4 regions of the Nocardia sp. NPDC088792 genome follow, and region 3 is predicted to be linked to each of the others. Evidence: riboswitches for the same ligand, from Rfam matches in the RefSeq annotation. Region 3 holds a riboswitch; each other region holds the start of a gene.
What was found. Region 3 has a riboswitch for S-adenosylmethionine ahead of ACIP5Y_RS34515 (aminotransferase class V-fold PLP-dependent enzyme). Riboswitches for the same ligand answer to the same signal wherever they lie in the genome.
Positions count from the first base shown of each region.

Region 1: it holds a riboswitch for S-adenosylmethionine, as region 3 does, so the genes downstream of both, ACIP5Y_RS43950 (bifunctional o-acetylhomoserine/o-acetylserine sulfhydrylase) here and ACIP5Y_RS34515 (aminotransferase class V-fold PLP-dependent enzyme) in region 3, are expected to answer to the same signal.
Region 2: it holds a riboswitch for S-adenosylmethionine, as region 3 does, so the genes downstream of both, ACIP5Y_RS33780 (amino acid ABC transporter permease) here and ACIP5Y_RS34515 (aminotransferase class V-fold PLP-dependent enzyme) in region 3, are expected to answer to the same signal.
Region 4: it holds a riboswitch for S-adenosylmethionine, as region 3 does, so the genes downstream of both, ACIP5Y_RS45310 (rhodanese-like domain-containing protein) here and ACIP5Y_RS34515 (aminotransferase class V-fold PLP-dependent enzyme) in region 3, are expected to answer to the same signal.

Region 1 covers NZ_JBIVKC010000008.1:365,090-370,876, reverse strand. Annotated here, with positions in the region: gene ACIP5Y_RS43965 (NADP-dependent isocitrate dehydrogenase) at 1-323, opposite strand, end outside; gene ACIP5Y_RS43960 (MFS transporter) at 625-2,118, opposite strand; gene ACIP5Y_RS43955 (TetR/AcrR family transcriptional regulator) at 2,258-2,974, shown strand; SAM riboswitch class IV at 2,987-3,097, shown strand; gene ACIP5Y_RS43950 (bifunctional o-acetylhomoserine/o-acetylserine sulfhydrylase) at 3,193-4,539, shown strand; gene ACIP5Y_RS43945 (homoserine O-acetyltransferase) at 4,536-5,699, shown strand.
Region 2 covers NZ_JBIVKC010000005.1:330,877-336,663, reverse strand. Annotated here, with positions in the region: gene ACIP5Y_RS33785 (amino acid ABC transporter ATP-binding protein) at 1-189, opposite strand, end outside; gene ACIP5Y_RS33780 (amino acid ABC transporter permease) at 186-1,061, opposite strand; SAM riboswitch class I at 1,071-1,166, opposite strand; gene ACIP5Y_RS33775 (flavin reductase family protein) at 1,241-1,789, opposite strand; gene ACIP5Y_RS33770 (HhH-GPD-type base excision DNA repair protein) at 1,872-2,450, opposite strand; gene ACIP5Y_RS33765 (methyltransferase domain-containing protein) at 2,524-3,366, shown strand; gene ACIP5Y_RS33760 (aminotransferase class I/II-fold pyridoxal phosphate-dependent enzyme) at 3,432-4,721, opposite strand; RNA gene ffs (signal recognition particle sRNA small type) at 4,868-4,962, opposite strand; gene ACIP5Y_RS33750 (hypothetical protein) at 5,061-5,787, shown strand, end outside.
Region 3 covers NZ_JBIVKC010000005.1:503,026-508,812, reverse strand. Annotated here, with positions in the region: gene ACIP5Y_RS34535 (YbaK/EbsC family protein) at 5-478, shown strand; gene ACIP5Y_RS34530 (flavin reductase family protein) at 618-1,082, shown strand; gene ACIP5Y_RS34525 (LysE family translocator) at 1,125-1,799, opposite strand; gene ACIP5Y_RS34520 (heme oxygenase (biliverdin-producing)) at 2,040-2,702, opposite strand; SAM riboswitch class IV at 2,938-3,051, shown strand; gene ACIP5Y_RS34515 (aminotransferase class V-fold PLP-dependent enzyme) at 3,105-4,418, shown strand; gene ACIP5Y_RS34510 (hypothetical protein) at 4,420-4,608, opposite strand; gene ACIP5Y_RS34505 (DUF2752 domain-containing protein) at 4,662-5,159, opposite strand; gene ACIP5Y_RS34500 (hypothetical protein) at 5,286-5,787, shown strand, end outside.
Region 4 covers NZ_JBIVKC010000009.1:91,301-97,087, reverse strand. Annotated here, with positions in the region: gene ACIP5Y_RS45325 (amidohydrolase family protein) at 1-277, opposite strand, end outside; gene ACIP5Y_RS45320 (FAD-dependent oxidoreductase) at 351-1,763, opposite strand; gene ACIP5Y_RS45315 (hypothetical protein) at 2,022-2,459, shown strand; SAM riboswitch class IV at 2,508-2,623, shown strand; gene ACIP5Y_RS45310 (rhodanese-like domain-containing protein) at 2,639-3,061, shown strand; gene ACIP5Y_RS45305 (O-succinylhomoserine sulfhydrylase) at 3,105-4,319, shown strand; gene ACIP5Y_RS45300 (type 1 glutamine amidotransferase family protein) at 4,416-5,054, shown strand; gene ACIP5Y_RS45295 (MarR family winged helix-turn-helix transcriptional regulator) at 5,051-5,497, shown strand; gene ACIP5Y_RS45290 (HAD-IIA family hydrolase) at 5,499-5,787, opposite strand, start outside.

The DNA of each region.
Region 1 (5,787 bases), on a different contig from region 3:
AAGATGGTGCCACCCAGAATGTTGCGGATGGTGCCGTTCGGCGACCGCCACATCTTCTTGAGACCGAATTCCTTGACTCGGGCCTCATCGGGGGTGATGGTGGCGCACTTGACGCCCACACCGTGCTTCTTGATCGCGTTCGCCGCATCGATCGTGACCTGGTCATCGGTCTTGTCGCGGTACTCGATGCCGAGGTCGTAATACTCGAGGTTCACATCGAGATACGGGTTGATCAGCTTGTCCTTGATGAACTGCCAGATGATCCGGGTCATCTCGTCGCCATCCAGTTCGACGACGGTCCCTTCAACCTTGATCTTGGACATGGATCTTCGTGTCCTCCTAGGAAGGTGGTGCTCCCATTGCACGGCCGGTGAGCACCGCTTGTAGCGGACCCCAGCTGTTCAACAGACAACGTATACGCATGGCGCTCGGCACGTACGCGGGCGTCAAGCAAGACAAGCGTACTGCTGCTCTCGATCTCACCGGATAGGTGGCCCCCGCTCTGCGGGACTTACGCCGATTACCGATCAGTAGCGTTTTGTGTGACCTTACGCACCCTCCAGCATGCGAAAACCCGGGCGAAGCAGCAAGTAGCTGTTTCGCCCGGGTTCGCTTCGGGGGTTCCTAGACCCCCACGTGCACGACCTCCGAACCTTCGAGCAGGTTCTGCGGCTTGTCCCTGATCATGAAGGCCACGATCGGGATGCAGAGCAGGAAGAAGCCCGCGCCGATCAGGAACGCGATGTCGTAGGAGTGGATGGCGGCCCGTTCCATCAAGTGGTCGACGGTCGCGTTGTTGCGGGCGTACCGGTCGGCCACCTGCACCGAGATGGTGGTCAGCAGCGCGGTACCGATGGAACCGCCGACCTGCTGCGCCGCGTTCAGCAGCGCACTGGCCACACCCGAATCCTCGGCCTCGACCTGATGCAGGGCCGTGGTCTGCATGGAGACGAACAGCCCGCCCATACCCAGCGCGATCAGCAGCATGGCCGGCAGCAGGCTGCTGGCGTAGCTGTCGCCGTACTCCAGCCGCGACAACCACAGCAGGCCCGCCGCACCCAGCACCGAACCCGCCAGCATCAGCGGCCGCGGCCCGATCCTCGGCAGCAGCGCCGAGGCGACACCGGCCGAGATCGCGATCCCCGCCGGGAAGGGCAGGAACGACACGCCCGCCTTCAGCGCCGAGTAGTGCTGCGTGATCTGCAGGTAGAAGCTCAGGTTCAGGAACATGGCGAACATGGCGATCGGCACCAGCAACGCCACCAGATACGACCCACCCCGGTTGATCTCACCCGGAATGCGCAGCGGCAGCAGCGGATTCGCCGACCGGCGTTCGATGGCCACGAACGCCACCAGCAGCGCGACACCCGCGATGAGCAGCCCCAGCGTGGTGGACGCGGTCCAGCCGTCGGAGGCCGCGCGGCTGAAGCCGTACACGATGGAGATCAGGCCCAGGGTCACGGTGACCGCACCTGGCAGGTCGTAGCCACCGGTCCGCGGCGCCGGCACATCCTTGATCACGAAGACGAAGGCGCCGATCAGCGCCAGCAGCGCGATGGGCGTATTCACCAGCAGCGACCAGCGCCAGTTCGCGAACTCGGTGAGCGCGCCGCCCGCGATCAGGCCGATGGCCGCGCCACCCGCCGACACACCGGCGAACACACCGAAGGCGCGGGCGCGTTCCTTGGCCTCGGTGAAGGTCACCGACACCAGGGACAGGGCGGCGGGGGCCAGCAGCGCGCCGAAGGCGCCCTGCAGTGCGCGGCCCGCGAACAGTTCGGTCGAGCTCTGGGCGAGCCCGGCCAGCGCCGACGCCCCGGCGAAGCCGACCAGGCCGATCATCAGGATGCGGCGCCGGCCCAGGTAGTCGGCCAGCCGGCCGCCGAGCAGCAGCAGACCGCCGAAGATCAGCGTGTAGGCGGTCAGCATCCACTGCTTGTCGCCGTCGCTGATGTGCAGGTCCTTCTGCGCGAAGGGCATGGCGATGGTGACGATCGTGGCGTCCAGCACCACCATGAGCTGCGCCATGGCGATGACGCCGAGCGCGAACCAGCGGCGCGAATCCGTTGCGCCACTTGATCTTTCTTCTAAATCGAGAGCGTCTTGCGAGGCTGTCATGTCGTCTCCTCACGAATGGGCCAGGGCGGTTGAGACCATACTGGCCCCCACCGACAATTGGCGTCAAGCGAAAAATGTCTGACTGCGACAGTTGTCATACGGCGACGCGATCCGCCCCGGTGGCGATACCATGGGAACCATGTCCGCCAATTTGTCAAGTGCCGGCTTGCTGCATCGCCGCAGCTCCGGGTTGCGCGAACGCAAGAAGCAGCAGACCCGGACACGGATCATCGACGTCGCGCTACAGCTCTGTGACGAGCAGGGTTTCGACGCCACCACGGTCGAGCAGATCGCCGACGCCGCCGATGTCTCCCCCCGCACCGTGAACCGGTACTTCGAGAGCAAGGAGGCGATCGTCATCGCCCCCATCGAAGGCTGGGGACAGGCACTTGCCGACGAACTGCGCGCCCAGCCCGACAGCGGCGACGAAATGGAGGCCCTGTTCGCCGCCTTCCTCGTCATCGTGGACCGCGTCATCGAGGCCGACGAGCCGGTGCCCTTCCGCTGGTTCCAGCAAATGCAGCGCATCAGCCGCGACAGCACCGCGGTCCGCGCCCTCAGCATGGAATCGGCCGACACCAAGACCCGCGCCATGACCGAGGTGCTCGCCGAACGCCTGCACCTGCCCCAGGACCACCTGACGGTCCGCATCATCGCCGCCACCTGGCACGGCATCGTGCGGGTCGGCATGGAGTGCGAATTCGACGCCGAGTCCGAGTTCCCGGACTGCACCACCGCCTCGACCGCGCGCATGCTGGCCGACAATGTTCGCGCCGCATACAACGAATTCCGACGTTGCTGCTGCAAATCGAATGTGGCAAGCCCCACTGCGGAAACAGGAGCGACCGCCCGCTAGAATCTCGCATCAGGTCAAGAGCATCAGCGCGTAGCCCCGGCTTGCTGATCGGCAACCCTCCAGCTGCGGTGGGGTGCTCCGGGTGAGGACCGGGCGCTCGAGGGCCGAGCGCAAGCGCACCTAGGAGGTTCCCGAAATGTGTTGTTGTCGAAGCCGATCCGTCTTCCGATAACGTCAGACTTCCGCCATTCGGCGACCTTGTTCTCCCGGAGTTGAACATGAGTGACTCGACCGCGCCCGCGAACCCCGCGTCCGAGGGCATCGACCCCTCGGAATGGTCCTTCGAGACCAAGCAGATTCATGTCGGCCAGGCCCCCGACGCCGCGACCGGCGCCCGCGCCCTGCCGATCTACCAGACCACCTCGTACGCCTTCCGCGATACCGACCACGCCGCAGCGCTGTTCGGGCTCGCCGAGCCGGGCAATATCTACACGCGCATCATGAATCCCACCCAGGATGTGGTGGAACAGCGCATCGCGGCCCTGGAAGGTGGTGTGGCAGCGCTGCTGCTGTCCTCCGGCCAGGCCGCGGAGACCTTCGCCATCCTGAACCTCGCCGGGGCGGGCGACCACATCGTCTCCAGCCCGCACCTGTACGGCGGCACCTACAACCTCTTCCACTACTCGCTGCCGAAGCTGGGCATCGAGGTCAGCTTCGTCGAGGATCCCGACGATCTGGCGCAGTGGAAGGCGGCGGTCCGCCCGAACACCAAGGCCTTCTACGGTGAGACGGTCGCCAACCCGAGCAGCTCGATCTTCGATCTGCCGGGCATCTCGGCGGTCGCGCACGCCGCGGGCGTGCCGCTGATCGTGGACAACACGGTCGCGACCCCCTACCTGCTGAACCCGCTGCAGCACGGCGCGGACATCGTCGTGCATTCGGCCACCAAGTACCTGGGCGGGCACGGTTCGGCCGTCGCGGGCGTGATCGTGGACGGCGGCACCTTCGACTGGACCGTGAAAGACGCTGCGGGCGAATCGAAGTACCCCGGCTTCACCACCCCGGACCCGAGCTACCACGGCGTGGTGTTCGCGGACCTGGGCGCACCCGCCTACGCACTCAAGGCGCGCGTGCAGTTGCTGCGCGATCTGGGTTCGGCCGTGGCGCCGTTCAACGCCTTCCTCATCGCGCAGGGTATCGAGACGCTGAGCCTGCGGGTCGAGCGGCACGTCGCCAATGCGCAGGCGGTCGCCGAATTCCTGACCGGGCAGCCGGGCGTGACCACGGTGTACTACGCGGGACTCCCGGACTCCCCCTGGTTCGAGCGCGGCAAACAACTGGCCCCCAAGGGTGTCGGCGCCATCGTGTCGTTCGAACTGGCCGGCGGCATCGATGCGGGCAAGAAGTTCGTGGACGCCCTGACCCTGCACAGCCACGTCGCTAACATCGGGGATGTGCGCTCGCTCGTGATCCACCCGGCCTCCACCACGCATTCCCAGCTGACCCCCGAGGAGCAGCTTGCTTCCGGTGTCACGCCTGGTCTGGTGCGTCTGGCCGTCGGTATCGAGGGCCTCGACGACATCCTGGCGGACCTGCGGGCCGGGCTGACGGCGGCGGCAAGTTGACCGTGAAAACCACCTCGAGCACCTCCCGGCATGCGGCGGAACTCCTGCTTCCGCCGCCCGATGGGACGCTCGGCAGCATTGCGATCGGGGATGTCCGGCTGGAGAACGGCGACGTCATCCCCGACGTGACGCTGGCCGTGCAGCGGTGGGGCGAACTCTCCGCGAACGCCGACAACGTGGTGCTCGTGGAGCATGCGCTGACCGGTGATTCGCATGTGGTCGGCCCCGCCGATGTACATCACGTCTCGCCGGGATGGTGGGACGGCATCGTCGGGCGGGAAGCGCCGGTGGACACCCGCGAATGGTGTGTCATCGCCACCAATGTGCTCGGCGGTTGCAAGGGTTCCACCGGGCCGGCATCGCTGGCGGCGGACGGAAAGCCCTGGGGCGCACGGTTTCCCGAGATCTCCATCCGTGACCAGGTGGCCGCCGAGGTGAAGCTGTTCGACCGGCTCGGCATCGACCGGCTGGCCGCGGTGGTCGGCGGGTCCATGGGCGGTATGCGGGTGCTGGAATGGATGGTCGGCAGCCCCGAAAGGGTCGGCGCCGCACTGGTGCTCGCGGTCGGCGCGCGCGCCACCGCGGATCAGATCGGCACCCAGACCACCCAGATCGCCGCCATCCAGGCGGATCCGGACTGGCAGGGCGGCAACTACCACGGCAGCGGCCGCACCCCGATCGCCGGCATGGGCATCGCGCGGCGCATCGCGCACCTGACCTACCGCACCGAGTTCGAGCTGGATCATCGTTTCGAGAATCATGCCCAGGGGGACGAGAACCCTTGGGCGGGTGGGCGTTACGCGGTGCAGTCGTACCTGGAGTATCAGGCCGACAAGCTGGTCGCACGGTTCGATCCGGCCACCTACGTGCTGCTCACCGAGGCCATGAACCGGCACGATGTGGGCCGTGGCCGGGGCGGTATCGAGGCGGCGCTGGGTGCGACGCCGGTGCCGTGTGTGATCGGCGGCGTGGATTCCGATCGGCTGTACCCGCTGCGCACGCAGCAGGAGCTGGCCGAGTTGCTGCCGGGCTGTAAGGGCCTGGAGATCGTGCGCTCGCGGGACGGGCACGACGGCTTCCTCACCGAGACCGAGGCGGTCGGCAAGCTCATGACCGAGGCCATGGACCTGGCGCGGGCGGCGCGTTCCGCACGCGAATGACACTGCGCGTGCGGCCGAACGGCACTGACGTGGGCCGAATGACATTGCCGCGAGTGAGCCGCATCACTGACATGTGCCGCGCGAATAA
Region 2 (5,787 bases), 170 kb from region 3:
CCGGACCGTGCCGGCATCCACCTGTTCCAGGTGATTGATGGTGCGCAACAGCGTGGACTTCCCGGAACCCGACGGCCCCAGGATGACCGCGACCTCACCCGGCCGCACCGCGAGATCGACCCCGCCCAGCACCTCGAGCGCACCGAAAGACTTACGGATGCCGCGCAATTCGACCGCGTACTCGCTCATTTCCGCACGCTGCCCTTCGCGAAATGCCGCTCGATATAGAACTGGATGACACTCAGCACCGAGGTCAGCACGATGTACCAGACCGTCGCCACCATCAGCAGCGGCACCACCCGGCCGTTCCGGCCGTAGATGACCTGCACCTGATAGAACAACTCGGCGATCGCCATCGTCGACACGATCGACGTGCCCTTGAAAAGACTGATCACCTCATTGGCCGCATTCGGCAGAATGCCGCGCATGGCCTGCGGCGCCACGATCGTGAAGAACTGGCGACGCCAGGGCAGCCCCAGCGACTTGGCCGCCTCCCACTGCCCCTGATCCACCGAAATGATCCCGGCGCGAATGATTTCCGCCGAATACGCCGCCTGATGCAAGGCCAGGCCCAGCACCGCGGCGGTGAAACCACTCAGCGCCTGGTTCGTCTGGAAGTGCGCGAACTCCGGTCCGAACGGAATACCGATCGACACCGTCTTGTACAGGTACGCCAGGTTGAACCAGAACAACAACTGCACGATCAGCGGAATCGAGCGGAACGCCCAGATGTACGTCCACGCGATCGTCTGCAGCACCGGATTCTTCGACAACCGGCCGATCGCCAGCACGATCCCGAGCAGGAAACCGAGGAGCGTGCCCCAGAACGTCAGTTCGAGGGTCACCTTCAAGGCCGCCAGCACCGACCTCGCGGTCACATACTGCGCGAAAGTGGACCAATCCCAGCCGGGATTGGTGGCCAGCCCGTGCACGAACTGCGCAACCAGCAGCAATGCGACAGCGGCCGTCACCCAGCGCCACGGATGCCGCCGGCGAGCGATCGGCAACGCGCCGTCGTCGACCTCCTCGCGCCGTTCCGGCGGCGCGGCCAGGATGCTCATGACAATGTCCCTCCATCGGTCCTGGCGGGAAGCACCCGCACCCGAACGTGAAGGGGGTTGCTGCGACGTCTACGAGCCAGGTCTCTCGATCGCTCTGGATGGTGATGACGACGATACGAACCGGACCGGCGACTGTCGCCGTTCCGGATCACCGTGAATCGAATTGCGCCGCAACAGGACTAGCTGGCGGCTTCGCTGATATCCCCCGCCCCGTCGTGCAGCGCGCGGAAACCGCTGCGATGGAAGACCAGCGGCTCGGATTCCGGGCGCACGCTCAGGCGATGCACCCGCAACAACACCACCGCATGATCACCGGCCGGCACCTGCGCATGCACCGAGGTCTCCAGCCAGGCCGTGGCGCCCGCGATGAACGCCGCGTTCCCGTTCCCGGTGCGCAGCTCCACATTCCGGAAACGATCCCCGGTGCGGGAGCTCAGATTCAGCGCCGCCTCCCGCTGCTCACCGTCGAGCAGGCTCAGGCCGAGCCGGCTCGCCTGCTCCAGCTCCGGCCAGGTCTGCGACGAATACTGCATGCAGATGGATACCAACGGCGGATCCAGCGACACGGGCACGAAGGTGCTCACCACCAGCCCGTGCGCCACACCCCCGATGCGGGCGCATACCGCCACCACCCCGCTGGGGAAGTGCGCGAACGTCCGCCGGAGATCCGTACCGTCGACTGAGGTCAACGCGGCGGCCCCGCCGCGGATCGAGGTCAACTCGCCCATCGCCCCAGTGCAACACTCCCGCGCGGCCGCCGACAGGGTTGGGATCGGCCCGATCGCAAGGGGTGCGGAAACGCCGCGGCGGTTACTTCGCCTTGGCGGCGGCCTTCGCCTGCTTCTTGAATTCCCTGACCTGGGTCAGTGATTCGGCATCGGTCACATCGGCCACCGACCGCCGCGACCCCTCCTCGCCGTACGCGCCGGCGGCCTCGCGCCAGCCCTGTGCGCGCAGGCCTTCTTGTTTACCCAATAGCGCGAGGAAGATTCGCGCCTTCTGATCGCCGAAGCCGGGCAGCGCCTTCAATCGCTTCAATACTTCCTTGCCGTCCGGGTCGCCCTCGGTCCACAGCGCGGAGGTCTTGCCGTCGTAGTGCTCGACAATGAATCGGGCCAGCTCCTGCACCCGGCGGCCCATGGACCGGCCGTACCGGTGAATGGCGGGCGGGGTAGCGGCCAGTTCCTCGAATTCCTCCGGATCCGCGTTCGCGATCTTCCGGATATCGAATCCGCCCATGCGGTCGGCGAGTTTCTGCGGACCACGGAATGCGTGCTCCATCGGAAACTGCTGATCGAGGGCCATACCCACCAAAAGGGCGAAATCATCCGTGGAAAGCAGTTCGTCGGCGGCGGGATCCTGCGCAATAACCAGCTTTCGGCTCACCATGCTCCGATCATCCCATCCATCCTGCGTTGCGGTGACGCGGGTCACGACTAGGCTTCGGCGCATGCCCGACACCATGGCTATTTCTTCAGTGGGAAACACGCCGCACGACGGCGTAGGGTCCGGACTGCGACCGGACCGTTTCGACCGCGACGGCCAGGACCAACTGGTCGACGTCCAAGACCTGCAAGCCGCACTACCCGGCATCCGCAGGCTCCGGACCTGGGCGCACGAAGCGCTCGCCACCCGCCCCGGCGAAAGCGCCGTCGATATCGGCGCCGGCACCGGCTCCGAGGTCATGGCCTTCGCCGACCGCGTCGGACCGACCGGCACCGCCCTCGGCGTCGAACCCGATCCGGACCTGCTGGCCGCCGCCGAACGCCGCGCCCGCCAATCCGGCTCCACCGCCAAATTCGTCTCCGGCGACGCCTACGGACTGCCCTTCGGCTCCGACACCTTCGATGTCGCCCTGTGCGAGCGCGTCTTCCAGCACCTCACCGGACCCGCCCGCGCCGCCCGCGAGATCGCCCGCGTCCTGAAGCCCGGCGGCCGGGTCGTCGTCATGGACAGCGACTGGGGCACCGCCGTCGTCCATCCGGGCGACCGGCACGTGGTGCACGAGGTCATCGAAACCATGATCGCCGGCACCACCAACCCGTACGCCGGACGCCGCCTCTCGGGTCAGCTCACCCAGGCCGGGCTGGTCGTCGACGATATCGGCTCACACGCCCTCATCCAGGACGGCAGCATCGGCGCGGGCGCGCTCGTCGCCCGGGTCGCCGATATGGCGGTGGCGCGCAGCGCCATCACCCAGGCCCAGCGCGACCGGCTCATCGCCGATCTGGAGGCCGGTGCGGCCAGCGGCGACATCCACCTGTCGGTGACCATCTTCGCGGTACTGGCGCACAAGCCGGCCTGAAGCAGCGTGAAAAGCACGAGGGCCGTGCCCATTCCGGGTACGGCCCTCGTATCACGTTCCCACGCTTACAAACTCGACAACTTCTCGCTCGCGGCCAGCAGCACGCAGGTGGCCAGACCGTCCATCGCCTTCTCCAGCTCACCCAGAGAGGGGTAGCTGGGCGCGATGCGGATGTTCTTGTCCTCCGGGTCCCGGCCGTACGGGTACGAGGCGCCCGCCGGCGTCAGCGCGATACCCGCGGCCTTCGCCAGCGCCACCACCCGGGAGGCCGTGCCCTCCAGCACATCCAGGCTGATGAAGTAGCCGCCCTTCGGCTCGGTCCAGGACGCCACCTTCGAGGCGCCCAGCCGGTCCTCCAGAATCCGCAGCACCAGCTTGAACTTCGGCTCCAGGATCGCGCGATGCTTCTGCATGTGCGCCCGCACGCCCGCCGCGTCCTTGAAGAAGCGCACGTGCCGCAGCTGGTTCACCTTGTCCGGGCCGATGCTCTTCTTGCCCGCATACTTCAGGTACCACTCCAGGTTCGCGGTCGAGCCGCCGAAGAAGCTCACGCCCGCACCCGCGAAGGTGATCTTCGAGGTGGACGCGAACACCAGGGGACGGTTCGGGTTGCCGGCCGCGGCCGCCAGGCCCAGCACATCCTGCACCGGCGCGGCGGTATCGGTGAGCGGGTGCACGGCGTACGCGTTGTCCCAGAACAGGCGGAAGTCCGGGGCCGCCGTGGGCATCGAAACCAGTTCGCGGGTCACGGCTTCGGAGTAGGTGACACCGGTCGGGTTCGAGTAGTTCGGCACCACCCACATGCCCTTGATGCTCGGATCCGCGGCCACCATCTGCGCGATCGCGTGCGCATCCGGGCCCTCGGGGCCGATCGGGACCGGGATCATCTCGAAGCCGAAGGACTCCGTGATGGTGAAGTGCCGGTCGTAACCCGGTGCGGGACACAGGAACTTGCGCACCGGCTCCGCCGACCACGGGCGCGGGGAATCCACCGTGCCGTGCAGCAGCGCGAACACGATGGCGTCATGCATGATCTCCAGGCTGGCATTGTTGCCGGCCAGCAGGTTCGACACCGGAATGCCGAGGAGTTCGCCGAAGATGGCGCGCAGCTCCGGAAGGCCGTGCAGGCCACCGTAATTGCGCACATCCGTGCCGTTGGCGTCCTTGTAGTCGTCGACGCCCGGCAGTGCGAGGAGCTCCAGCGAGAGATCCAGCTGCTCAGGCGAGGGCTTACCCCTCGTAATATCCAGCGTCAGCTTCTCGGTCTCGAGCTTCGCGTAGTTCGCGGTCTGCGTCTCGTGTTCCGCTACGAGTTCCGCATGGCTCATCAAACCGAGTTGCGTTTGCCGGGGCATCAGACAGCCTTTCCAAGGGCGGTTGAGTGTTTTTCCAGGTCGGCGCGCGCGCAGACCCAAGCGCCCAGGTTACTCGGAGAGCCCGGCGAATCGGGAGCGATATACGGCGACTTCGTCCCCCGGAAAAGTCGCAGCCCCCACAAAAGATAAGGGGACCCAGCGCACCCGGCAGAGCCCGTTGACCCTTGCTGCCTTCCGGCCCTGGGGGAGTTCACAGGATGCGCGCCGCGCTGGATCCGTCGGCCAGTGTAGCGGCTCACCGGCGACATCGCCGCGCCGGGTCGTTACGATCTCTCCGACACGGCGGGGGAGTCCCGCTGGACCGGAGGGGAAAGACTTATGACCAGCTCGAATTCAGGACCGGGCGGAGGACAGGATCCCGCCAAGGCGCAGGAGACCGCACAGTGGTGGGCCACCCCGCCCGCCGGAACCGATGCGGGTCAGCCGGTCACCGGCGCCGACCCGACCATGCTGAACTATGCCGCGGCGGCACAACAGTTCCCGCCCGCCAACCCGCAGCAGTCGCAGCCCGGCTATCCGCAGCAGCCCGCGCCGGGTTATGCACAACAGTCGGCCCCGGGCTATCCCCAGCAGTCCGCGCCCGGCTACCCGCAACAGGCCGCACCCGCGTACGCGCAGCAGTCCGCGCCCGGCTATGCGCAGCAGTCCGCACCCGGATTCCCGCAGCAGGCCCAGCCCGGATTCCCGCCGCAGTCCCCCGCGCCCGGCTACAGCGGCTACCCGACGCCGCCGCGCAACAGCGGCAGCAAGACGGGACTGATCATCGCGGGCGTCATCGGTCTGGTCGTCATCGTCGGCGTGGTCATCGGCATCGTGGCCTTCACCCACAAGGACAGCCCGATCTCGTCGCTGAGCGATGACAAGAAAAAAGCCATGAACGGCAACTACTCCATGGCCAATATCACCAACGCCTGCAGCGTCATCGACCCCAGCGCGCTCACCAAGTGGTCGAGCACCCAGAAGGGCAACCCGGAACACTCCGAGACCCAGCCCAGCGACTACGCCGGCGGCCGCATGACCTGCACCGCCGAGTACTACAGCAACT
Region 3 (5,787 bases):
TGCCATGCGCAGGTCCCTGCCACCGGTCGCGTCGAAGGTCTCCGACACCTTGATCGCGCGCGGCCATCACGGGGTGATCATCACCCAGGAGAATCCCACCCACACCGCACAGGAAGCGGCCGATGCCCTCGGCGTGCAACTCGGTGCGATCACCAAATCGCTGCTCTTCCTGCTCGACGACGATCCGGTACTGCTGCTGGTTTCCGGCGCGCACCAGGTGCATCTGTCCCGCACCGGGCAGCGATTGGAGGGCACGCTGACCCGCGCACCGGCGGCAATGGTGCCGGCGGTGACGGGGCAGCCGATCGGCGGGGTGGCCCCGCTCGGCCATCCGACCAATCTGCCGACGTTCGTGGACAACGCCCTGTCCCGGCATACGGAGTTGTGGGCGGCGGGCGGGCATCCGAACACGCTGTTCCGCACGACCTTCGGCGAGCTGGTGCGGATCACGGCGGGCCTGGCCATCGATGTGGACTAGGCGACAAATGGCACAGGGCGGAATATCCGGGCAGCCGGACACGTAGGTTCGTGACGTGAGCGATTCTCCGGCGCCCGGGTCCGAGCTACATGTACCCGATGATCTGAGCGGCATCACCGCGCAGCAGTATCGGGCTGCCATGCGGCATTATCCGGCGGGCGTCACCATCGTCACCCTGCACTCGAAGAACGGCCCGGTCGGTTTCACCGCCACCTCCTTCGCCTCCCTCTCCGCCCAGCCCCCGCTCATCTCGTTCAATATCGCCGAGACGTCCTCCAGCATCGAGTCCCTGTTGCGGGCCGAATCCGTGGTCGTGCACTTCCTCGGCGAGCATCAGAAACATCTGGCACAGCGTTTCAGCCGCACCGCCGAGGATCGCTTCACCGACCGGTCGCTCTGGACCGCCATCGAATCCGGCGAGCCGATCCTGCACGGCACCCCGATCTGGGTGCGCGCCACCGTCCACCAGCTCCTCCCGATCGGTGACCACACCTTGGTCATCGGCCTGGTCACCCGGGTCCACGACAACACCACCGACGGCCCGGCAGCCGGCCCGCTGGTCTATTACAACGGCGCCTATCACCGCGCCGAGATCGCCGACTGACTCACCCCGCAGCGTTCGATTCGGACCGGGTAGGAGTCCGGCTCACACCGCCGAGGCGGCCGTCCCGATCCCCAGCGCCGCCAGGATCGCCGCACTCGCCTGCTCCAGCCGCGCCCGCACCTTGGGCCGCTTCAACATGGCCACCGCCCGCGAGGCCGCCACCGCCACCGCCACCATTTCGATTGCGGCAATGGTGGATTCGATCGCGCCGAGGGTGAGCGTACCCCCGAAGGTCACATGCGTCAGGAACTGCGGCAGCACCGCGAGATAGAACAACCCCACCTTGGGATTGAAAATGCAAGATAGCAACCCCGCAGCGAATGCCGAGCGCAACGACGACGCGGCCCGCGTCCCGGCGGTTTCCCGCTGCGCCCCAGCCTCTTCCAGCTCCGCCCCGACCTCGTCCAGTTCCGCGGCGGCCCGGCCTTGCTCCCGCCGATGCGCGAGCAGCGCCCGAACCCCCAGGTACAGCAGATAGATTCCGCCGACCACCTTCAACGTGCGATACGCGGTCGCCGACTGCTCCAGCAGCGCCGCCACCCCCGCCGCGACCACGACGGCCCACACCAGCCCGCCGAATGCCGACCCGATGGCCGCGGCCACGCCCTGTCGCGATCCCGCCATCGAGAAGCGCAGCACCAGAAACGTATCCGGCCCGGGCGTGAGGGCCAGCAGAATACACAGCCCCAGAAAACTCAACAGCAGCGCGATACTCACCGATTCATAGCAACCCATCCCGCCCCGCGAGCGCAAGAGCAGGCAAGACTTCGCGCACCGCGAACACGGGACCGGAGAACGCATCCCCGTCGGCGAGCGCAAGACCGCCGGCCGTGACAGCGCGCACGACCGGCGGTCTTTCAGCCGCGAAGAGCCGCTTCCACGCGCCGGTCTCCGCGGCCGATCCGGCGAAGGTCGCCGATCCCTCCGACAGACCGGCGACCTTCGTGAATCTCGTTGTTACGCGGCGAATTCCGCGCCAAGTTCACGGAACAGGTCCGTGTTCAGCGTGAATGCGTGCCGGGCCTCGTCGAGTACCCGGTCGACCTCGGAGCCTTCGACCGGCAGGCGGTCCAGGCTCTCGCGGTATTCGCGCTTGAAGGCGGCCGGATTCGAGATCTCGTCGAAGACGTAGAAGCGCACGCCGTCGCCCTTCTTGGGCAGGCCCCACAGTTTTTCGGCGGTACCGCGGATGACCTGCCCGCCGGACAGATCGCCCAGATAGCGGGTGTAGTGGTGCACCACGTATCCGGCGGGCCAGGTCTGCGCGCATTCGTCGATGCGGGCGGCATAGGCGGCGGTGGACGGCAGCGCGGTGAGTCCGGCGCGCCAGTTCTCGCCGCCGAGGTGGGCGAGGTCGGTCTCGAGGGACTGCAGGCGCTCCAGTTCGGGACGCACGAACGGTCCCGCGACCGGGTCGGAAGCCAGTGCGGCGGAATGCTTTTCGAGGGCGGCGTAGACGAACCAGAGTTGCGCGGTGTAGCGGTAGAACGCCTCGACCCCGAGCTGTCCGCCGAGCATGTCACGCATGAAGGTGGAGTGTTCGGCCTCGTTGTGCTGCTGCTCGGTCGCGGTGCGAATGAGCGTCGAGAAGGGCGTGGTGGTGTCGGTGGTGTCCAACATGGTCGAGCAACCTCGTTTCAACTCCCCGGGCGCTCTCCTTTGGCTACCCTAACTTCTCCACCAACCGTACGCGCCAGCAACGATCGCGCGATTCGAACTTCGGGGCCCACCCGATCCAACTTTCGGATGATATTTGTGTGCGATCTGCCCTCCGCCGCACTCCTGGCGGGGTTGGGCCCTTACCGGCCGGGCAGGGTTGACAACCGTGCCGTGCATCTGCCAGCCTCTCCAATCAGGTCATGAGTACCAGCGTTCAGCCCCGGCTTGCTGGTCGGCAACCCTCCTCCGCGGTGGGGTGCTCCGGGTGACGACCCGGCTGTCGCCCGACCGGGCGCGGCAAGCGCGGACTCTCGATCACTCTTTTCTCTGATCGCGCGTCCCTGGATCCGATGGGATTTCGTGATGACTGCTTTCGCCGACCAGACCTGTGCCCCGCTGGCCACCGTCTCGGGTTGTGAGCTGCAGGTGCCCCTCGTGCAGGGCGGCACCACCACCTACGCCAACTTCGACTACGCGGCCAGCGCCCCCGCCTTGCAGCAGGTCACCGACCGCGTCGCGGAACTGCTGCCGTTCTACGCGAGCGTGCACCGCGGCGCCGGCTACGCCTCCCGCGTCTCCACCGACTGCTACGAGAACTCGCGGGCCACGGTCGCTCGCTTCCTGAACGCGGCCGACGATCAGGTGGTCGTCTTCACCCGCAACACCACCGATTCACTGAACCTGCTGGCCTCCTGCGTGCCCGGTGACACGGTGGTGCTGGATGTGGAGCATCACGCCAACTTCCTGCCCTGGACGCGGCACGGCCGCCGCGTGGTGCCGATCGCGGACACCATCGAGGAGACCATTCAGCGCCTGGTCGCGGAGTTGTGCTCGAAACCCGCTGCGCTGCTTGCGGTTACCGGCGCCTCGAACGTGACCGGGGAACTGTTGCCGTTGGAGCGGCTGGCGTGGATCGCGCATCAGTGCGGTACCCGCATCCTGGTGGATGCCGCGCAGCTGGCCCCGCACCGCCGCATCGACCTGCAGACCACGGGCATCGATTACCTGGCCTTCTCCGGGCACAAGGCGTACGCGCCGTTCGGTGCGGGTGTGCTGGTGGGCCGCCGCGACTGGCTGGACCGGGCGGAGCCGTATCTGGCGGGTGGCGGCGCGGTGCGCTCGGTGACCGCGGACGGTGTCGAGTGGGCCCCTGCCCCGCAGCGGCACGAGGCCGGTTCCCCCAATGTGCTCGGTGTGGCCGCCTTGGCCGCGGCCTGTGACGCGCTGGCCGCTCTCGACGCGACGACGGTCCTCGAGCACGAGCAGTACCTCACCCACCGCCTGCGTTACGGCCTGAAAACCGTTCCGGGCGTGAACTTCCTGCGTATCTGGCGGGACAGCACCGACGCGGTCGGCATCGTGGCCTTCACCGTCGACGGTTTCGAGCCGGGCCAGGTCGCCGCCTACCTGTCCGCCGAGCACGGTATCGGGGTCCGCGACGGCCGTTTCTGCGCGCATCCGCTGCTCGCCCGTCTCGGTGTGGATGCCGCCCTGCGCGCCAGCATCGGCCTCGGTACCACCGCGGCCGATGTGGATCGGCTCATCGACGCCGTCTCGACCCTCGTCGAAAAGGGTCCGGCCTGGAATTACGCTCGCGCCGAAGGACACTGGAACCCGGTCCCCGAGACCCGTCCGTTCGGCAAAGGCGCCGAGGGCGCGGCGCCCTGCGGCTTCTGAACTACGGCACCAGGTATCGGGCCGCTAGTTCTTCGACGAGGGGATCGTCGTCCTCGACGGCGCTCAGCAGTACGAGGTCATCCTGGACCGACAGCTGCCGGACGTCGTCCTGGTCCAGATCGAGCGGCCCGTCTTCGGTCAGCTGGCGCATCAATTTGGCGCGCACGCGTTCTTTCAGTGATTGGCTCATACCGAGAGCATGCCCCTGCCGTTCTCGTTCACTCGACCCGGCACGCCGCAAGGTCATACGGGCGCGAGCCAGGTACCCCACGGCGAATTACGCAATACGGTGAAAGCGACCAGGAATGCGACGGTTATCCACAGCGCCGATCTGGGCAATATCCGCGGCAGACCCGGAATTCGCTGCCCACGCCACCCCTGCAACACCCACGAACCCCACCAGGCAAGGAATCCCAGCATCAGTGGCAGCAACAGGATATTGCTGTGAATGGCGTCGAGCACGCGGCCATCGGTGAGATCGTGCAAGCCACGCAAGCCACCGCATCCCGGGCACCAATAGCCGGTCAGCTCATAGAACGGGCACACTCCGTACGACCCGGCCCGATGCGGATCGCGGAAATGCAAGAGCGCCAGCCCGCCTGCCACCGCACCCCCCGCGAGCAGCGGCAATCCGGCGCTCAGCCAGCGCGGCCGACCGGCGGCAGCGGCGGGGTGCGCCGGGAGGCTGGAGGTCTCGCCCACGGAATGCTCCCGCGAATCGGCGTCGGCAGCGGTGTCCACGAGCATCAACGGTAGCCGCGCGGCACCGAACCTGCCAGGTCACCCACCGTCCTCCTCCCGCTGCGAGCGGTCCGCGCGGTGGGTATGCTGCCCCGGCAACAGTTTTCGATTCGGGGGCAAGTCCATATGAGCCAGAAGAATGGCCGCGGCAGAATCGGGGGTGCGTTCGCCGCTGTCGGCGCCATCCTCCTCATTATTTTCATCAGGGTCGGGGTGCGCGTCATCGGCCACCTCTTCGGCTTGATCGGCCTCGCGGTCGTCATAGTTCTCGGCGGCGGCGTCTATTTCGCCGTCCGTAAACGCCAGGACGCCGAACCACCCCTCATCGCCCCATTGCCGGGCGCGCAACCGCAACCCGGTCAGGGTCAACCGGCTTGGCAGGCCACTCCGGGCTATCCCGCCCAGCCGGGTTACCCACAGTCTCAGCCCGGCTATGCACAACCGGGGCAGCAGAGCTACCCGGCGGCCCAACCCGCGTTCGGCCGGCCCGCGCAGCAGGGCTTCCCGCAGCCGGCGCCACAGAATTACGCTCAGCCGGGCTCGCCGAACGGACCGAACGGCTATGCGCCGCAGCCGAACTATGGTCAGCCCGCGCAGTATCCGAACCAGCCCCGCCAGGCCGCGCCGT
Region 4 (5,787 bases), on a different contig from region 3:
GCACGCCCGCCCGGTTCAGTTCGAGGATCTCCGCATCGGCGGCGTCCTCGCGCAGCATGGTGACGCCGACCCAGCCCGCGCCGAGTTCGGCGAGGGCGGCCCGCATGAAGTCCTGGTCGAAGCCTTGGAAGGACCCGCTGACCACCGCACCACCGTCGATATCGAAGCGGGACATGCGCTTGCGATAGTCGGCGATGGTGAACGGGTCGGGCAGGTAGCCCTCGTTCTCGATCAGCGGGAACCGCGGATCGATGAGGTGGACATGGGCATCGAACACGTGATCAGCATGCCTCAGAACGGTGACAAGTGTGGATTACCTTGTCCGCCTGATGAACTCGGGCCAGGTCGGACTAGTTTCCGACTTTATCGGGTTCACTGGCGGCGAGCATCTCGTCGCGTTCGACGACCTTGACGCGTTCGCGGCCCTGCGGCTCGCCGAGTGCCCGCTCGTGGGCGTCGAGGCGGTACCAGCCGGCCCAGGTGGTGAAGGGGATGCCCTTCTCCTCGAGGAAACCGGTCACCGCGTCGAGCTCCGGCTTGGCGGCCGGGGTGAAGCCGTCGACATCGTCGAGCAGGCAGGCGATGGTCTCGTTGGCGTCGCCCTTGGTGTGGCCGATGAGGCCGACCGGTCCGCGCTTGATCCAGCCGGTGACATAGGTAGCCGACAGGTAGCGATCCTTGCCGTCGGCGTCCTCGTTCACCAGCACGCGCCCGGCCTCGTTGGGCACGGTCCCGGCCTGCTCGTCGAAGGGCAGGGCCGGGATGTTCTGTGACAGGTAGCCGACCGCGCGGTACACGGCCTGCACGTCCCAGTCCTTGAATTCGCCGGTGCCCTTGCAGTTACCGGTGCCGTCGAGGGCGGTGCGCTCGGTGCGCAGGCCCGCGACCTTGCCGTCGGCGTCACCGACGACCTCGGCGGGGGATTCGAAGAAGTGCAGGAACAGCTTGTGCGGGCGCTCGCCGACATCGCGAATGGCCCACTGCTCCAACGTATTGCAGATCATGTCGACCTGCTTGGAATGCCGGCGCGCGGCCTCGGAGCCCTCGTCGTAGTCGATGTCCTCGGGATCGACGATGACCTCGATGGTCGGCGAATGATCGAGTTCGCGCAGTTCCAGGGGAGTGAACTTGGCCTGGGCGGGACCGCGGCGCCCGAACACGTGCACCTCGAGGGCCTGGTTCTCCTTGAGGCCCTCGTACACGTTCGGCGGGATCTCCGTCGGCAGCAGCTCGTCACCGGTCTTGGCGAGCACGCGTGCCACGTCCAGGGCGACATTGCCGACGCCGAGTACGGCGACCTTCTTCGCGTCCAGGGGCCATTCGCGCGGTACGTCGGGGTGTCCGTCGTACCAGGACACGAAGTCCGCCGCACCGTAGGAGCCGTCGAGTTCGATGCCCTTGATCTCCAGGGCGCGGTCGGCGTTGGCGCCGGTGGAGAAGATGACCGCGTCGTAGAACTGCTGCAGGTCCTGCAGGGTGATGTCGACGCCGTAGTCGATATTGCCGAGCAGGCGTACCTGCGGCTTGTCGAGCACCTTGTGCAGGGCGGTGATGATGCCCTTGATGCGCGGGTGGTCGGGGGCGACGCCGTAGCGGATCAGACCGAACGGCGCGGGCATGCGCTCGTACAGGTCGATGCTCACCCCATCGAAACCGGCGGGGCTGTCGGACTTCATCAACGCGTCGGCCGCGTAGATGCCGGCCGGGCCCGCGCCCACGATCGCAATGCGTAGCGGGCGGGTCGCTGCACTCTGTTCGGTCATTCTTACGCGCACCCTTATGGTCGAAAATCTACTTGGCGGTCGGTCTCAGCCGTCTGTCTTAGCTTAGGCTAAGTTGACGCCCTGGGCCTCGGGTGGTGCCATCCTGGAACCCCCGACGCTGCAGCGTTGCTGCGTGGTGTGGCTATTCCCGCTCGCGCGCGGGCAATTCGGTTGATTCTATCGGTGGCGTCGCAGCCCACTTCCGCGTACTCCCATCCCGGCGGCCGGACACCCGCGCCGACCAGGCATGATCTAGCCATGAGCGACGTGGAGGAGCAGCAGGTCCGGATCGACCAGACCGACAAGCGCGCGATGTGGCCGTTCCTGACCGCCGCGAGCCTGATTCTGCTGGTCATCCTCGGCATCCTGATCGCCGCCCTGGTGTCGCCGGCTGAGAAGAATGTCACAGATTCGGATCGATTGTCCCTAGCGGCGCGCGGTTTCATCCAATCCCGCAGCGGCACCGACACTCCCAAGGCGGGCGCTGCCTGCCCGGACTTCGACGAGAACCGTTCTCCCCTGCATGTCCCCGGTGGTACCGGCAAGACCTTCGAATTCGAGGGCCTCACCGATCCGGCCCTGGACGGCGACAAGGCGACCGCTCAGGTCACCTTCCGTACCGGTGACCGCGAGGACACCACTACCTGGCATTTCACCAAAAACGCGGGTACCTGGCTGGTCTGCAATTCCGGATAGTGAGCAGGCGTTTGACAGCCGGGCCCGAATCCGGGCAATCTTCTCCCAGGTCATGAGTACCAGCATCAAGCCCCGGCTCGCTGGTCGGCAACCCTCCTCCGCGGTGGGGTGCTCCGGGTGACGACCTGGCCTCGCACCGAAAACGGGTGCGGCAAGTGCGGATTCACAGGAGGTTCGAAGTGAGCTACGCAGGTGACATCACGCCGGAGCAGGCGTGGGAGCTGTTGCGCGACAATCCGGATGCGGTACTGGTCGATGTCCGGACCGAAGCCGAATGGCGGTTCGTCGGGGTACCCGACACCAGCGGCATCGGGCGGCCGACCGCGTTGATCGAGTGGGTCGACACCACGGGCACGCCGAACGCGCGGTTCGGGGACCAGTTGAAGCAGGCGCTGGCCGACCGGAACGCGGACTCGGAAGCGCCGGTCATCTTCATCTGCCGTTCCGGGCAGCGGTCCATCGGTGCGGCCACGGCCGCCACCGCCGCCGGATTCACGCCTTCCTTCAATGTCGTCGAGGGTTTCGAAGGTGCGCTGGATGCGCAGGGGCATCGCGGCCGGACCGGCTGGCGGGCCGACGGGCTGCCGTGGCGGCAGTCGTGAGCGCGTCCGCCGGATACCTACCTCGCTCTGATCGGAGGCAGTCATGATCTCTGGTGGCTCGTTCGACAAGCCGCTACCCGAAGGCGTCGGTCCCGCGACGATCAGCGTGCGCGGCGGCACCCGCCGTTCGGGTTTCGAGGAGACCTCGGAGGCGTTGTTCCTCAACTCGGGCTTCGTGTTCGAGAGCGCCGAGGCGGCGGAAGCCTCCTTCACCGGTGATGTCGAGCATTTCGTCTACTCCCGCTACGGCAATCCGACGGTCGCCATGTTCGAGGAGCGGCTGCGCCTGATGGACGGCGCGGAGGCCGCGTTCGCGACGGCCAGCGGCATGTCCGCGGTGTTCACCGCGCTCGCCGCGGTGGTCGGCAACGGTGATCGCCTGGTCGCGGCGCGCAGCCTGTTCGGTTCCTGCTTCGTGGTGTGCAACGAGATCCTGCCGCGCTTCGGCGTGGAGACGGTCTTCGTGGACGGCGAGGATCTGGACCAGTGGGAGCAGGCGCTGTCGGTGCCCACGCAGGCCGTCTTCTTCGAGACGCCGTCCAATCCCATGCAGACCCTGGTGGATGTGCGTGCGGTGTCGGAGCTTTCGCACGCCGCGGGCGCGAAGGTGGTGCTGGACAATGTGTTCGCCACCCCGCTGCTGCAGCGCGGCTTCGATCTGGGCGCGGATATCACCGTGTACTCGGGCACCAAGCACATCGACGGTCAGGGCCGGGTGCTGGGCGGCGCGATCCTCGGGTCGCACGAGTACATCGACGGCCCGGTGAAGAACCTCATGCGGCACACCGGTCCGGCGTTGAGCCCGTTCAATGCGTGGACGCTGCTCAAGGGGCTGGAGACGATGCCGTTGCGGGTCCGCCAGTCGGTGGATTCGGCGCTGCGTATCGCCCGCTTCCTGGAGGGTCATGATGCGGTGGCGTGGGTGAAGTACCCGTTCCTGGAGTCGCATCCGCAGTTCGAGCTGGCGCAGCGGCAGATGTCGGGCGGCGGCACGGTGGTCACCTTCGAGCTGAAGGCCCCCGAGCACGAGGCCAAGAAGCGGGCCTTCGAGGTGCTGAACGGCCTGCGCATCATCGATATCTCCAACAATCTGGGTGATGCGAAGTCGCTGATCACGCATCCGGCCACCACCACGCATCGCGCGATGGGCCCGGAAGGCCGTGCGGCCGTGGGTATCACGGATGGTGTGGTGCGGTTGTCGGTCGGTCTCGAGGATGTCGAGGACCTGTTGAACGATCTGGATCAGGCGCTGAGCTGATCCGAAGGATTCGAGAGCCCCGGTCGATACGGCCGGGGTTTTCTCTTGCCCGAAGTATTGACAGTATGCTGTCAAATATGACAGCATACTGTCATGATGAAAACAGTGCATTTGGCCGTATACGACACGTTTTCCGATTGGGAGCCCGGATTCGCCACTGCGCACATCAATCGCCCGCTGTGGCATCGCGAACCCGGAACCTGGCAGGTCAAGACGGTCGGGCCGACGCTCGAACCGGTCACCTCGATGGGCGGGCTGCGGATCACGCCCGATGTCGCGCTCGCGGACCTGAAGCCGGCGGACAGCGCCATGCTGATCCTCCCCGGCGCGGCGAACTGGGAGTCGGGCGCGCTCGCCGACTTCGGCGAGAAAGCGCGCGAATTCCTCACCGCGGACGTACCGGTCGCCGGCATCTGCGGCTCGACCTTCGGACTCGCGGCGGCGGGCCTGCTCGATGATCGCCCGCATACCAGCAATGACATCGGCTACCTGTCCATGAGCGGGTACGCGGGCACCGACCACTTCGTGCAGGATCGGACCGCGGTCATCGACGGCGACCTGATCACCGCAACCGGTACGCGCCCGGTGGATTTCGCGCGCGCGATCTTCACCCGGCTCGGCATCTACGAACCGCACGTCCTCGACGCCTGGTACCAGCTGTACGGAAACAATGACGCCGCAGGCTTTTACACCCTGTTCCAGTACGAACAGGAACGCGCGGCGGCCGCGCAATGACCCGCTCCGAACAGGAACTGTTCAGCACGGCGGCGATCACGTCGTTCAAGCTGAACGGCCAATTCCTCGCCATAGCCGAGGAATTGGCCAGACCCGCCGGTATCACCGCCGCCTGGTGGCAGGTGCTCGGCGCGGTACAGCGCGAACCCCTGCCGGTGGCGGGCGTCGCGCGCGAGATGGGCATCACCCGGCAGAGTGTGCAGCGCATCGCGGATCTACTGGTGGCCAAGGGTCTTGCCGAGTACCGGCCCAATCCGGCGCATCGCCGCGCCAAGCTGGTGGCCATCACCGAGGCGGGCTATGACGCCGTGCGCGGCATCGGCCCGCAGCACGCCAAGATGGCGGCGCGTCTCACCGACGAATTGGGTGTCGAGCGGTTCACGCAGATAGTCGATGCGCTGACCGATCTTTCGGCCGCCCTGGATGTGTTCGAATCCGAGTGATCTACTGCGCGAACGGATCCTCGGTCTTGCCGACCAGCGCGGCGACCGACGGCAGGATGGTGGTCGGGCGGTACGGGAACTGCTCGACCAGCGCCGGCGTGGAGATACCGGTGGTCACCAGGATGGTGCGCATACCGGCCTCCAGCCCCGCGATGACATCGGTGTCCATGCGATCGCCGATCATGACACTGGACTGCGAATGCGCGCCGATGCGCCGCAGCGCGGACCGCATCATCAGTGGATTCGGCTTGCCCACGTAATACGGCTTCTTGCCGGTGGCCTGGGTGATC